One region of the Rossellomorea sp. KS-H15a genome, then DNA from elsewhere that is predicted to be linked to it. Evidence: predicted binding sites of a transcription regulator. Region 1 holds the regulator's gene; the other holds the start of a gene.

Region 1 (5,935 bases):
TATGATACATTAGAAGAAATTGTAGGAAGCCGAGGGAAGGGTACAGGTTCACTCAAAGACTTCCATATCGACTATCAGAGCGTTGATTTAGATGAGTCTGGAAAAGTCGATTTTGAAAAGGTGGCAACGACCATTACTACAAAGACAAAGATGGTTGGGATCCAGCGATCAAAAGGGTATGCCAACCGCCCATCCTTTACAATTGAAGAAATAAAGGAAATGATTGATTTCATTAAAGAAATTGATCCAGGAATTGTTGTATTCGTAGATAACTGCTACGGGGAATTTGTCGAAGTGAAAGAACCCTGTCACGTCGGGGCGGATCTAATGGCGGGCTCCCTTATTAAGAATCCTGGTGGTGGCCTTGCGAAAACAGGTGGATATATCGTCGGAAAGAAAGAATATGTAGAAGCATGTTCCTTCAGGATGACCTCGCCGGGAATCGGAGCGGAGGCAGGGGCATCTCTCTACAGCCTTCAAGAAATGTATCAAGGATTCTTTTTGGCGCCTCATGTGGTCGCACAATCATTAAAGGGAGCGGTTTTCACTTCTGCACTACTGACCGGGCTTGGCATGAACACAGACCCTTCGCCTCATGCCAGGCGTACGGACTTAATACAATCGGTGCAATTTGATGACAGGGAAAAGATGATCGCTTTCTGTCAGGCAATCCAATCAGCCTCACCGATCAATTCTCATTTCACACCGTATCCGAACTATATGCCGGGCTATGAGGATGATGTCATCATGGCCGCGGGTACGTTCATTCAGGGAGCGAGCATTGAACTATCGGCGGATGGACCTATAAGACCACCTTATATAGCTTATGTTCAAGGCGGGTTGACATACTCCCATGTGAAAATCGCCGTTTGCTCAGCGGTGGACAACTTAATTGAAAAAGGTTTAATCACCATATAAAAAGGATATTAAAGGAGTAATTGGATAGTCTAAAGTGGACTATCCAATTCTTTTGATTACTTATGTAAGAAAATCTAACATTTGATTGACAGAACTCCTGACATTACATATAATGAATTCAAGAAGGAAAATAAAAGGAGGAATCAAGATGAGCGGAAGTGAAATTCGTCGAACGATGGCATTATTTCCAATCAGTATTGTCATGCAGCTCACGGACTTAACGGCTCGTCAGATTCGATACTATGAAGAGCATCAACTGATAAACCCGGCAAGGACCGAGGGGAATCGTCGGCTCTTTTCCTTGAATGACATTGATAAGTTATTAGAAGTAAAGGATCTGTTAGATCAAGGTATCAACATGGCAGGGATTAAGAAGATCTTTTCTGTGTCCGGCCATAATGAAAACAAAGTCGTATCTGACGTAAGTAATGAAAAGGAAGAAAAAGCAAGACAGGATCTATCTGACGACGAGCTGCGTAAATTACTTCGCAATGAATTGATCCATTCCGGTCGGTTCAATCGATCATCTCTGCGTCAAGGAGATATGTCCCGCTTCTTTCATTAAATAAACCCTTTAATAAACTTGAGGAGGAATTACGTAAATGGCAAAGTATACTAGAGATGATGTGTTAAGATTAGCGAATGAAGAGGGAGTTAAGTTCATTCGACTGCAATTCACCGACATTTTAGGGACGATCAAGAACGTAGAAATCCCTCTTAGTCAGCTTGAAAAAGCTTTAGATAACAAAATGATGTTTGATGGTTCTTCCATTGAAGGATTTGTCCGTATCGAAGAATCAGATATGTATCTTTTCCCTGATTTAGACACATGGTTGGTTTTCCCTTGGACAGCTGAAAAAGGGAAGGTAGCCCGTCTGATCTGTGATATTTACAATCCGGATGGCACTCCGTTTGAGGGAGATCCCCGTAATAACCTAAAACGCATTTTAGGTGAAATGGAGGAGCTTGGGTTCACTGACTTCAATCTTGGGCCAGAGCCGGAATTCTTCCTCTTTAAATTAGATGTAAATGGCGAACCAACGTTGGAATTAAATGATAACGGTGGCTATTTCGACCTCGCCCCTACCGATTTAGGGGAGAACTGCCGTCGTGATATCGCTTTAGAACTTGAAGAAATGGGCTTTGAAATTGAAGCATCTCACCATGAAGTTGCTCCTGGACAACATGAGATCGATTTCAAATATGCAAATGCATTAAAAGCTTGTGATGATATTCAGACATTCAAACTGGTAGTTAAAACGATTGCCCGTAAACACGGTTTGCACGCTACATTCATGCCGAAACCATTATTCGGTGTAAATGGTTCAGGAATGCACTGTAATATGTCCCTGTTCAAAAATGGAGTGAACTCTTTCTTTGATGAAAAAGGTGACTTGCAACTAAGTGATACTGCCCGTCAATTCCTTGCTGGTATCATTAAGCATGCCACTGCTTTTACAGCTATCACGAACCCGACTGTCAACTCATACAAGCGTTTAGTTCCAGGATACGAAGCACCTTGCTATGTTGCCTGGTCTGCACGTAACCGTAGCCCGTTAATCCGTATCCCGGCTTCCCGTGGGTTAAGTACACGCGTTGAGGTCCGAAGTGTCGACCCTGCAGCAAACCCTTACCTTGCTATGGCTGTATTACTTGCGGCAGGATTAGATGGAATCAAGAATAACCTACCGGCTCCTAAGCCGATTGACCGCAACATCTATGTAATGGACAAAAAAGAGCGTGAAGAAGCAGGTATCGTGGATCTTCCTGCAACATTACATGCGGCTCTTGAAACATTAAAAACAAATGAAGTCATTGTTAAGTCCCTTGGCGAACATATATTCGAACACTTCGTGGAAGCGAAGGAAATCGAGTGGGATATGTTCCGTACACAAGTACACCCTTGGGAGCGTGAACAGTACATTCAAATGTATTAATGACCAGAAACCCTCAACGATATATCGTTGAGGGTTTTTTGCACGAATTTCGGGTTGAGAAGGGAATCTGGGAAGGAAACGATATGAAAAAAGCCTGAGGATGGAAATTTCGGCTTCCAACCTCAGGCTTTTTCATTATAATGATAACCGTCTTATCCATGCATACCGATGCTATTATCAGTGAACTTGACGATACACCCCTACCACTTTACCCAAAATGGAGACGTTTCGCAAAATGATTGGTTCCATTGTTGAGTTCTCTGGCTGCAGACGTACATAATCCTTTTCTTTAAAGAAACGTTTTACCGTTGCTTCATCTTCATCGGTCATGGCAACGACGATATCTCCGTTGTTCGCTGTCTGCTGCTGGCGAACAATGACAAAATCCCCATCCAATATGCCGGCTTCGATCATACTGTCACCCATGATTTCAAGCATGAAGACCTGCTCATCAGAAGGGGCCATCCGCTCGGGCAATGGGAAAAATTCTTCCACATTTTCAACAGCCGTAATCGGTTGACCTGCTGTAACTTTACCGATTAAAGGAACGTTTACTACACGTTGTCGCGGAATCGTATCTTCTTCAAGGTCCAGAATTTCGATCGCTCTCGGTTTAGTCGGATCACGACGGATCAGACCTTTACTTTCAAGCCTCGCTAAATGTCCGTGTACAGTGGAACTGGAAGCAAGACCGACGGCTTCCCCGATTTCACGTACGGAAGGGGGATACCCTTTTTCTCTGACTGCAACTTTAATATATTGTAGTATGTCCTGCTGTCTCTTCGACAATTTTGTCATGTTCACGCACCTCTATTATAGATCTTATGTTCCCATTATAGCATGTCACGATTATTGATACAAACATAAGTTCGAATTTTGTTGACACCAAACGAGTGTTCGTATTACAATGAAATCAACAAAACAGAACAAACATTCGTATGGGGGTAATATTTATGTTAACACATATTTGGAATCGATTCTCTTACATTATTATATTATTTGTTTTAGTCCTTTCGGCAGCTTGCTATTTATTAATCAATATGACTAATCAGCCTTCCTACCAAAGTATCACAGTAGAGGAGGGTGATACTCTTTGGACTATTGCCAAACAGTATAATGAAGAATATTCTATGACAGTGGAAGAATTTATCGCCTGGGTTGGGGAAGAGAACGAATTGAATTCTTTTGCCATCAAGCCTGGTGAATCACTTGTTTTACCTATTGAAAATCAAACAATATCAACTCAATCAGATTTCGAACTGGTCATGAACGAAGAATAGAGGGATAGAAGATGAAAGCAGTCATATACTGCAGGGTAAGTACCAAGAAAAACACACAGGAAACATCATTGGAGCGGCAGGAAGAAGAACTGGTAAAATTGGCAAACGAACATCATTATGAAGTAAGTGCGGTCATCAGGGATCAGGCGAGCGGCTTTGAATTGGACCGTCCAGGTGTTTTGGAACTTTTGGACTTGGTCAGGGATAAATCAATCGAGGCAGTGCTTATCCAGGACGAAACAAGAATCGGCAGGGGAAATGCCAAGATCGCCCTTATCCACTGTCTGTTAAAAGAAGAAGTGAAAATCATCAGTCAGACTCATAGTGGTGAATTACATTTATCCGAATCCGATTCTATGGTCATCAACATTGTCAGCATGGTGGAGGAATATCAACGCAAGCTGCATAACCTTAAAATCAAGCGGGGCATGAAGCGTGCTGTGGAAAATGGCTTTCAGCCTCATAAAAATTTAAAAAACAAAGGAAATGTTGAAGGAAGGGAACGCATTGAAGTTCCGGTCGAGGAAATCGTGCGATTAAGGAAAAATGAATTAACCTTCGCTGAGATTGCAGCTACTCTCAGGGGATTCGGATACGATGTATCCAAAGCTACGGTACATAGACGCTTCAAGGAATATATGACGTCCCTTGATCATGCATAACCCTTGTTTTATCTCCTTTATTCTAGTAACATGACGGTAGTGTGATACGCTGCTTCTAGAATGTTTTAGAGTTTGCAAACTATGCAATAAAGGAGTTTTTATAGATGCTTTCAAAATCAAAAATGAATAGAATTAACGAACTTGCCAAAAAGTCCAAAAGTAGTGGACTCACTGAGCAGGAAGCGAAAGAACAGACTAAACTTAGAAAAGAATATCTAGAAACGTTCCGTCAATCGATGAAGGGAACAATTGAAAATACACGAATCTTTGATCCGGAAGGAAATGAAGTCACACCTAAAAAGATCCAAGATATACAGACTAAGAAAAAAATGCATTAATCAAAAAACTTCCAGGCCAACTTTGAAAGGTCCTGGAAGTTTTTTGATTCATTTTACTCCCTTATGATATTTAAAGGGTTTTTTATTTTCAACGATCATAAAGTCATGTTATCATTCAAGATAGTTGTATAAACTATCAAAGAAGATTAATATTAATAAGGTACATTAAAAGGAAGGATGTCTGACATATGTTTGATAACACAGATCAATTAGCAATTAATACAATTCGTACATTATCAATCGATGCGATTGAAAAAGCAGGTTCCGGGCACCCGGGAATGCCTATGGGTGCAGCTCCAATGGCGTATGCACTTTGGACAAGATTCATGAATCATAACCCTAAAAATCCAGAATGGTTCAACCGCGACCGTTTTGTCTTATCTGCGGGACACGGTTCGATGCTGTTATACAGCCTACTTCATCTTTCTGGGTACGATGTTTCAATGGAAGATCTTAAAAATTTCCGCCAATGGGGAAGTAAGACTCCAGGACATCCAGAGTACAAACACACTCCTGGTGTAGAAGCAACAACTGGTCCGCTTGGACAGGGGATTGCTATGGCAGTTGGTATGGCATTAGCTGAAAGACATTTGGCCACTACATATAACAAAGACCAATATAATATGGTCGATCACTTTACATACTCCATTTGTGGAGATGGTGACTTAATGGAAGGTGTTTCCTCTGAAGCTGCTTCTTTGGCTGCACATTTAAAATTAGGACGCCTTGTTGTTCTTTATGATTCCAATGATATTTCACTTGACGGAGACTTGGATAAGTCCTTCTCTGAGAGTGTTAAG
Region 2 (5,935 bases), 290 kb from region 1:
GATTGAAGAAAACATCAGTCTCATCCCCCGTCTAAAAGGATGGAAGAAGGAAAAATATGAAGGAAGAGTCAATGAGCTTCTTCATCTCGTTGGCCTTGAACCCGAAGTATACAAGAAAAGGTATCCACTCGAATTGAGCGGTGGACAGCAGCAGCGGGTCGGGGTGATACGTGCCCTTGCAGCGGAACCACCGATCATCCTCATGGATGAACCATTCAGCGCCCTGGACCCGATCAGCAGGGAACAGCTCCAGGATGAACTGAAAAGCATTCAAAATACGATACATAAAACCATTGTGTTCGTCACTCATGATATTGATGAGGCATTAAAAATCGCGGATGTGATTGCTGTCATGCGTGATGGTAAAATCGAACAGATCGCAGCACCCGCTGACCTTCTATCAGAACCCGCCAATGAATTCGTACGCGCCTTCATCGGTGAAAACCGACTGAGCGTTCATAAGCGGCATAAAAAGGTATCTGACATCATGAGGGATGATGAGAGGCATTTCCACGTCCTCCTTGAGGAACAGGAATACTCATTGATACCATTTGATGCCTCCATCCATGAAGCGGCAAGGCTGCTCCTGTCATCCGGTAAACCATATCTTATGGTGATAAAAGACGACAGGAAGATCGGGACCGTTACATCCAGTGACATTCTTAAGAATGTCGCCTCAGAAGGAAATAAGGAGGCGAGTTCTGTATGAATACATTTTCCCTCCTGTTCATCCAAACCATTTCAAACCGGTCGGATGCCATCTTAACAGGATTATTTGAACATCTTTATTTATCTTTTGTGTCGATTTTTATTGCGATTGCGATTTCCCTGCCTCTGGGTATTTACATATCACGAAAGAAGCAATCGGCCGAATTTTTCATCGGGATCACAGCTGTTTTTCAAACCATACCAAGTCTGGCCCTTTTCGGATTTCTTATTCCCCTCCTTGGTACGGGCAGTATCACAGCGATCATTGCCCTGACGGTTTACGCACTTCTTCCGATCCTGAGGAACACATACACAGGCATAATCGGGGTGGATGAAGGCGTGATCGAGGCAGGTAGAGGAATGGGGATGACCAACTCCCAGCTGTTATTCAAAGTGGAGCTGCCGCTTGCCCTGCCGTTTATCATGGCAGGGATCCGCACCGCTACCGTACTGACAGTAGGGGTCGCCACACTTGCCACCTTTGTAGGTGCAGGGGGACTTGGAGACCTTATCTACCGAGGACTTTCCACATGGAATAATTCACTGGTCCTTGCCGGGGCCATCCCAGCGGCACTCCTTGCATTAGGTTTTGATTTCATATTAAAAATCCTGGAGAAATTGACCACACCTAAAGGACTGAAAGCACGAAAATAAAGCAATATCCAAAGGAGAGTAAGAATGAAAAAGAAATTACAAGGTTTTATCATACTCACTGTATTATCCATCCTCATCGCAGGGTGCGGAAATGGCGGGGATAAAGATACCATCACCGTTTCAGGAAAGATGTGGACAGAGCAGTTCATCCTTACGCAAATGATGGCTGAACTTCTCAAAGAAAAGACAGATCTTGATATAAAAGTCGAAGAAGGGTTAGGGGAAGTATCGATTCTCACACCAGCCCTTGAAAAAGGCGACATTGATGTCTATGTGGAATATACAGGTACCGGCCTTGAAGCGGTCTTGAAAGAACAAGCAAAAGAAGGCGCTTCAGCAGATGAAATCCTTTCACAAGTGCGTAAAGGCTATGAGAAAAAGTTCGATGTCACCTGGCTGAAGCCACTTGGCTTTGAAAATACGTATACGCTTGCTTATACCGGGGATCAGGACTTCGATGCAAAGACTTTCTCAGATATCGTGCCACTTTCCAAAGACTTGAGCTTCGGTGCACCCCACCAGTTCTATGAACGCGAAGGGGACGGATACGATGCCTTCAGTGAAGCATATGGATTCGAATTCAAAGAAAAGAAAAGCTTTGACCCGAACATTATGTATGAAGCCGTTAAGAACGGGGATGTTGACATTATTCCTGCTTTTACAACCGATGGACGGATTCAGCGTTATAAGTTAAAAACGACAGAAGATGATAAAGGATTCTTCCCACCATACGATGCTGCGCCGATCATTCGTCAAGAAGTACTGAAAGAGCATCCTGAAGTAAAGAAAGTGTTGAATGAATTAGCAGGCAAAATCTCGGAAGAAGAAATGAGCGAAATGAATGCTAAAGTGGATATGGATAAACAAGATCCCAAAGATGTCGCACGTGAATTCCTAATATCCAAAGGCTTGATCAATAAGTAAGTAAAACGGGAGTGTCAATGGGGAAGAAGGTGCAGGGGATGGCAAAACGCTCCCTGACCTTTCTCTTGACACTTCCTTTTATTTAGATAATTTTATAAAATTTTGAAAAATTAAAGGGAAATATGGTATAAAAGAAGAATAGGACTTAAGAAACAGTGCAAGCATTTATCGTTAAGGATCAATGAAGGAGTGGTAAACAACCATGGAAAATCCATCACGACAAGAAATCGGAAACATCCTGAAACAATCAAAACGCATCGCCGTCATTGGTTTAAGTGATAATCCTGAACGGACATCCTATATGGTGTCTAAAGCCATGCAGGACCAGGGATATGAGATCATTCCCGTTAACCCTACCATCGAGTCGGCATTGGGTGTAAAGGCTGTATCCACCCTGAAGGAGATCGAAGGAACTGTTGATATCGTCAATGTATTTCGCCGCTCAGAATTTTTACCTGAAATCGCGGAAGAATTCGACCAGATCGATTCAAACGTATTTTGGGCGCAACTTGGTGTCATGAATGAAGAGGCATATCGCTTTTTAAAGGAACGTGGGTATACAGTCATTATGGATCGCTGTATTAAGGTTGAACATGCTTTAACCAAATAATCCTCACTCGTAACAAGCGGCTTTGACCGCTTGTTTTTTTCGTCCATACCTCACATTGACAATGGGAATAATCCTGTGGAAACAGGACATATTTTAAGGGGTTCACGGAAAATCCATTTGCGAAAATCAAATAAAACGCTACAATAAGCAATAGTGGTTTACCTTAGAGATTGATCAAAACAGGTAAACGAACAGATGTTCTTGTGTTATAGTTAATAGAGACATAACCAATAATAGCTTACAAGAACCACACTATTACGGTTAGAGAAGTTTTGAAAGGGGAATGTTCGTGGCCAACCAGAATAAGACCATGGATTACAATGATGATGCCATTCAAGTATTAGAAGGCTTAGAAGCCGTTCGTAAGAGACCTGGTATGTATATAGGCTCTACCGATTCAAGAGGCTTGCATCATTTAGTATACGAAATTGTCGATAACTCAGTGGATGAAGCATTAGCAGGCTTCGGGAATGAGATTATTGTTACGATACATAAAGATAATAGCATTTCAGTACAAGATAAAGGCCGGGGTATGCCGACAGGAATGCATAAGCTCGGGAAGCCGACACCTGAAGTTATTCTGACTGTTCTTCATGCAGGAGGGAAATTCGGGCAGGGAGGCTATAAAACAAGTGGTGGACTCCATGGTGTAGGAGCTTCTGTTGTAAATGCACTTTCCGAGTGGCTTGTCGTCACGATCGAACGGGATGGCATGAAATATGAACAGCGTTTCACTAATGGCGGTAAGCCTGAAACCACCCTCGAAAAGATCGGAAAGACCAAAAAATCAGGCACATGTATCCATTTCAAACCCGATCCCGAGATTTTCAGTAATACCACTTATAATTACGAAACACTATGTGAACGCCTGCGGGAATCTGCATTCCTGTTAAAAGGGTTAAAAATCGAAATCATTGATGAACGTCATGATCAGAAAGAAGTCTTTCATTTCGAAAGCGGGATCCAGGCATTTGTTCAATACTTGAACGAAGAAAAAGACGTCCTTCATAACGTAGCCTTCTTTGAAGGGGAACATCATACGATTGAAGTGGAGTTTTCTTTTCAATTCAATGATGGATTTTCAGAGAACATATTATCCTTTGTAAACAATGTCCGTACTAAAGACGGAGGAACCCACGAAGCCGGCGCGAAGACGGCCATGACCCGTGTCTTTAATGAGTACGCCCGTAAAGCGGGGATTTTAAAGGACAGGGATAAAAATCTTGAAGGGACCGACATTCGTGAAGGACTGGCGAGTATCGTTTCTGTACGTATACCAGAACATCTTCTTCAATTCGAAGGGCAGACAAAAGGGAAACTGGGGACAAGCGAAGCACGATCAGCCGTTGATGCAGTCGTGTCAGAACATCTTCTCTATTTCTTAGAAGAGAACCCTGATACGAGTTCCCTTCTTATCAAGAAATCCATTAAAGCGGCCCAGGCCCGTGAAGCGGCACGTAAAGCAAGAGAAGATGCACGAAATGGAAAGAAGCGGAAGCGTTCTGAAACCGTCCTATCCGGTAAGTTAACACCGGCCCAATCCAGAAACCCACAGCGTAACGAACTTTATCTGGTAGAGGGAGATTCAGCAGGAGGTTCTGCAAAACAAGGACGCGACCGCAAATTCCAGGCGATTCTTCCACTTCGGGGAAAAGTCATCAATACGGAAAAAGCCAAACTTCAGGACATCTTCAAAAATGAAGAAATCAACACGATCATCCATGCCATAGGCGGTGGAGTCGGTCCTGAATTCAATGTGGACGACATCAATTATGACAAGATTGTCATCATGACCGATGCGGATACGGATGGAGCGCATATACAGGTACTCTTACTGACCTTCTTTTACCGGTATATGAAACCATTGTTAGAAGCAGGAAAAGTGTATATCGCCCTTCCCCCCCTGTACAAAGTGAGCAAGGGAACCGGAAAGAAACAGAAACTTGAATATGCATGGACGGATGATGAGCTTCAAGGGGCCATCTCCAAAGTGGGGAAAGGATATATGATCCAGCGCTATAAAGGTCTTGGAGAGATGAACGCAGATCAACTGTGGGAGACGACGATGGATCCCGAAACACGGGCGTTGATCCGGGTACGCATTGATGATGCTGCACGAGCAGAACGCCGTGTGACCACTCTTATGGGTGACAAAGTAGAACCTCGCCGTAAATGGATTGAAAGCAATGTAGCCTTTGGATTGGAAGAAGACGGAAGCATTCTCGAAAACGAAAACATTACGGTCCGAGAGGAGGGGTAATCAATGACAACTGTAGAAAGATATCAAGACTTACCTCTGGAAGAGGTGCTTGGCGACCGATTTGGACGTTATAGTAAATACATCATCCAGGAGCGTGCATTACCGGATGCACGTGATGGATTGAAACCGGTACAAAGGCGTATTCTTTACGCCATGTATGTGGATGGGAACACTCAGGAGAAAGGGTTCCGGAAATCAGCGAAAACCGTCGGTAACGTTATTGGTAACTATCATCCCCATGGTGATACATCTGTGTATGATGCCATGGTACGGATGAGTCAAACGTGGAAGGTCCGTAACTACCTGGTGGAGATGCACGGGAACAACGGGAGCGTCGACGGAGATCCGCCGGCTGCGATGCGTTACACTGAAGCCCGTCTTTCTGCGATATCCATGGAGCTTCTTCGTGACATCGATAAAAAAACCGTGGAGTTTGTTCCGAACTTCGATGATACATCAAGTGAACCGACTGTTTTGCCGTCACGGTTCCCGAACTTACTCGTCAACGGTTCCACCGGTATTTCGGCAGGTTATGCAACGGATATCCCGCCTCATCACCTCGGTGAAGTGATTGATGCAGCCATCATGCGGATGGACAAGCCTGAGAGTACAGTCGATGACCTTATGACGGTCTTAAAAGGACCGGACTTCCCGACAGGGGGCATTATCCAAGGGGTCGATGGCATCCGGAAAGCCTATGAAACCGGAAAAGGAAAGGTTGTCGTCAGAGGGAAAGCAGATATCGAAAATATCCGTGGCAGCAAACAACAGATCGTCAT

The links. The regulator LexA, encoded in region 1, represses DNA repair genes until DNA is damaged. The targets are predictions, from matches to a motif close to CGAACATATGTTCG.
Region 2: parE (DNA topoisomerase IV subunit B) is a predicted target of LexA. The motif match lies at 3,085-3,098, and genes of this name have one in related genera.

Annotation. Positions count from the first base shown of each region.
Region 1 covers NZ_CP096886.1:2,547,247-2,553,181, forward strand. Annotated here, with positions in the region: gene M1J35_RS12935 (methionine gamma-lyase family protein) at 1-918, shown strand, start outside; gene M1J35_RS12940 (MerR family transcriptional regulator) at 1,067-1,483, shown strand; gene glnA (type I glutamate--ammonia ligase) at 1,521-2,855, shown strand; gene lexA (transcriptional repressor LexA) at 3,033-3,653, opposite strand; gene M1J35_RS12955 (cell division suppressor protein YneA) at 3,809-4,135, shown strand; gene M1J35_RS12960 (YneB family resolvase-like protein) at 4,147-4,797, shown strand; gene M1J35_RS12965 (DUF896 domain-containing protein) at 4,902-5,135, shown strand; gene tkt (transketolase) at 5,324-5,935, shown strand, end outside.
Region 2 covers NZ_CP096886.1:2,839,959-2,845,893, forward strand. Annotated here, with positions in the region: gene M1J35_RS14440 (ABC transporter ATP-binding protein) at 1-709, shown strand, start outside; gene M1J35_RS14445 (ABC transporter permease) at 706-1,362, shown strand; gene M1J35_RS14450 (ABC transporter substrate-binding protein) at 1,387-2,286, shown strand; gene M1J35_RS14455 (CoA-binding protein) at 2,489-2,896, shown strand; gene parE (DNA topoisomerase IV subunit B) at 3,207-5,156, shown strand; gene parC (DNA topoisomerase IV subunit A) at 5,160-5,935, shown strand, end outside.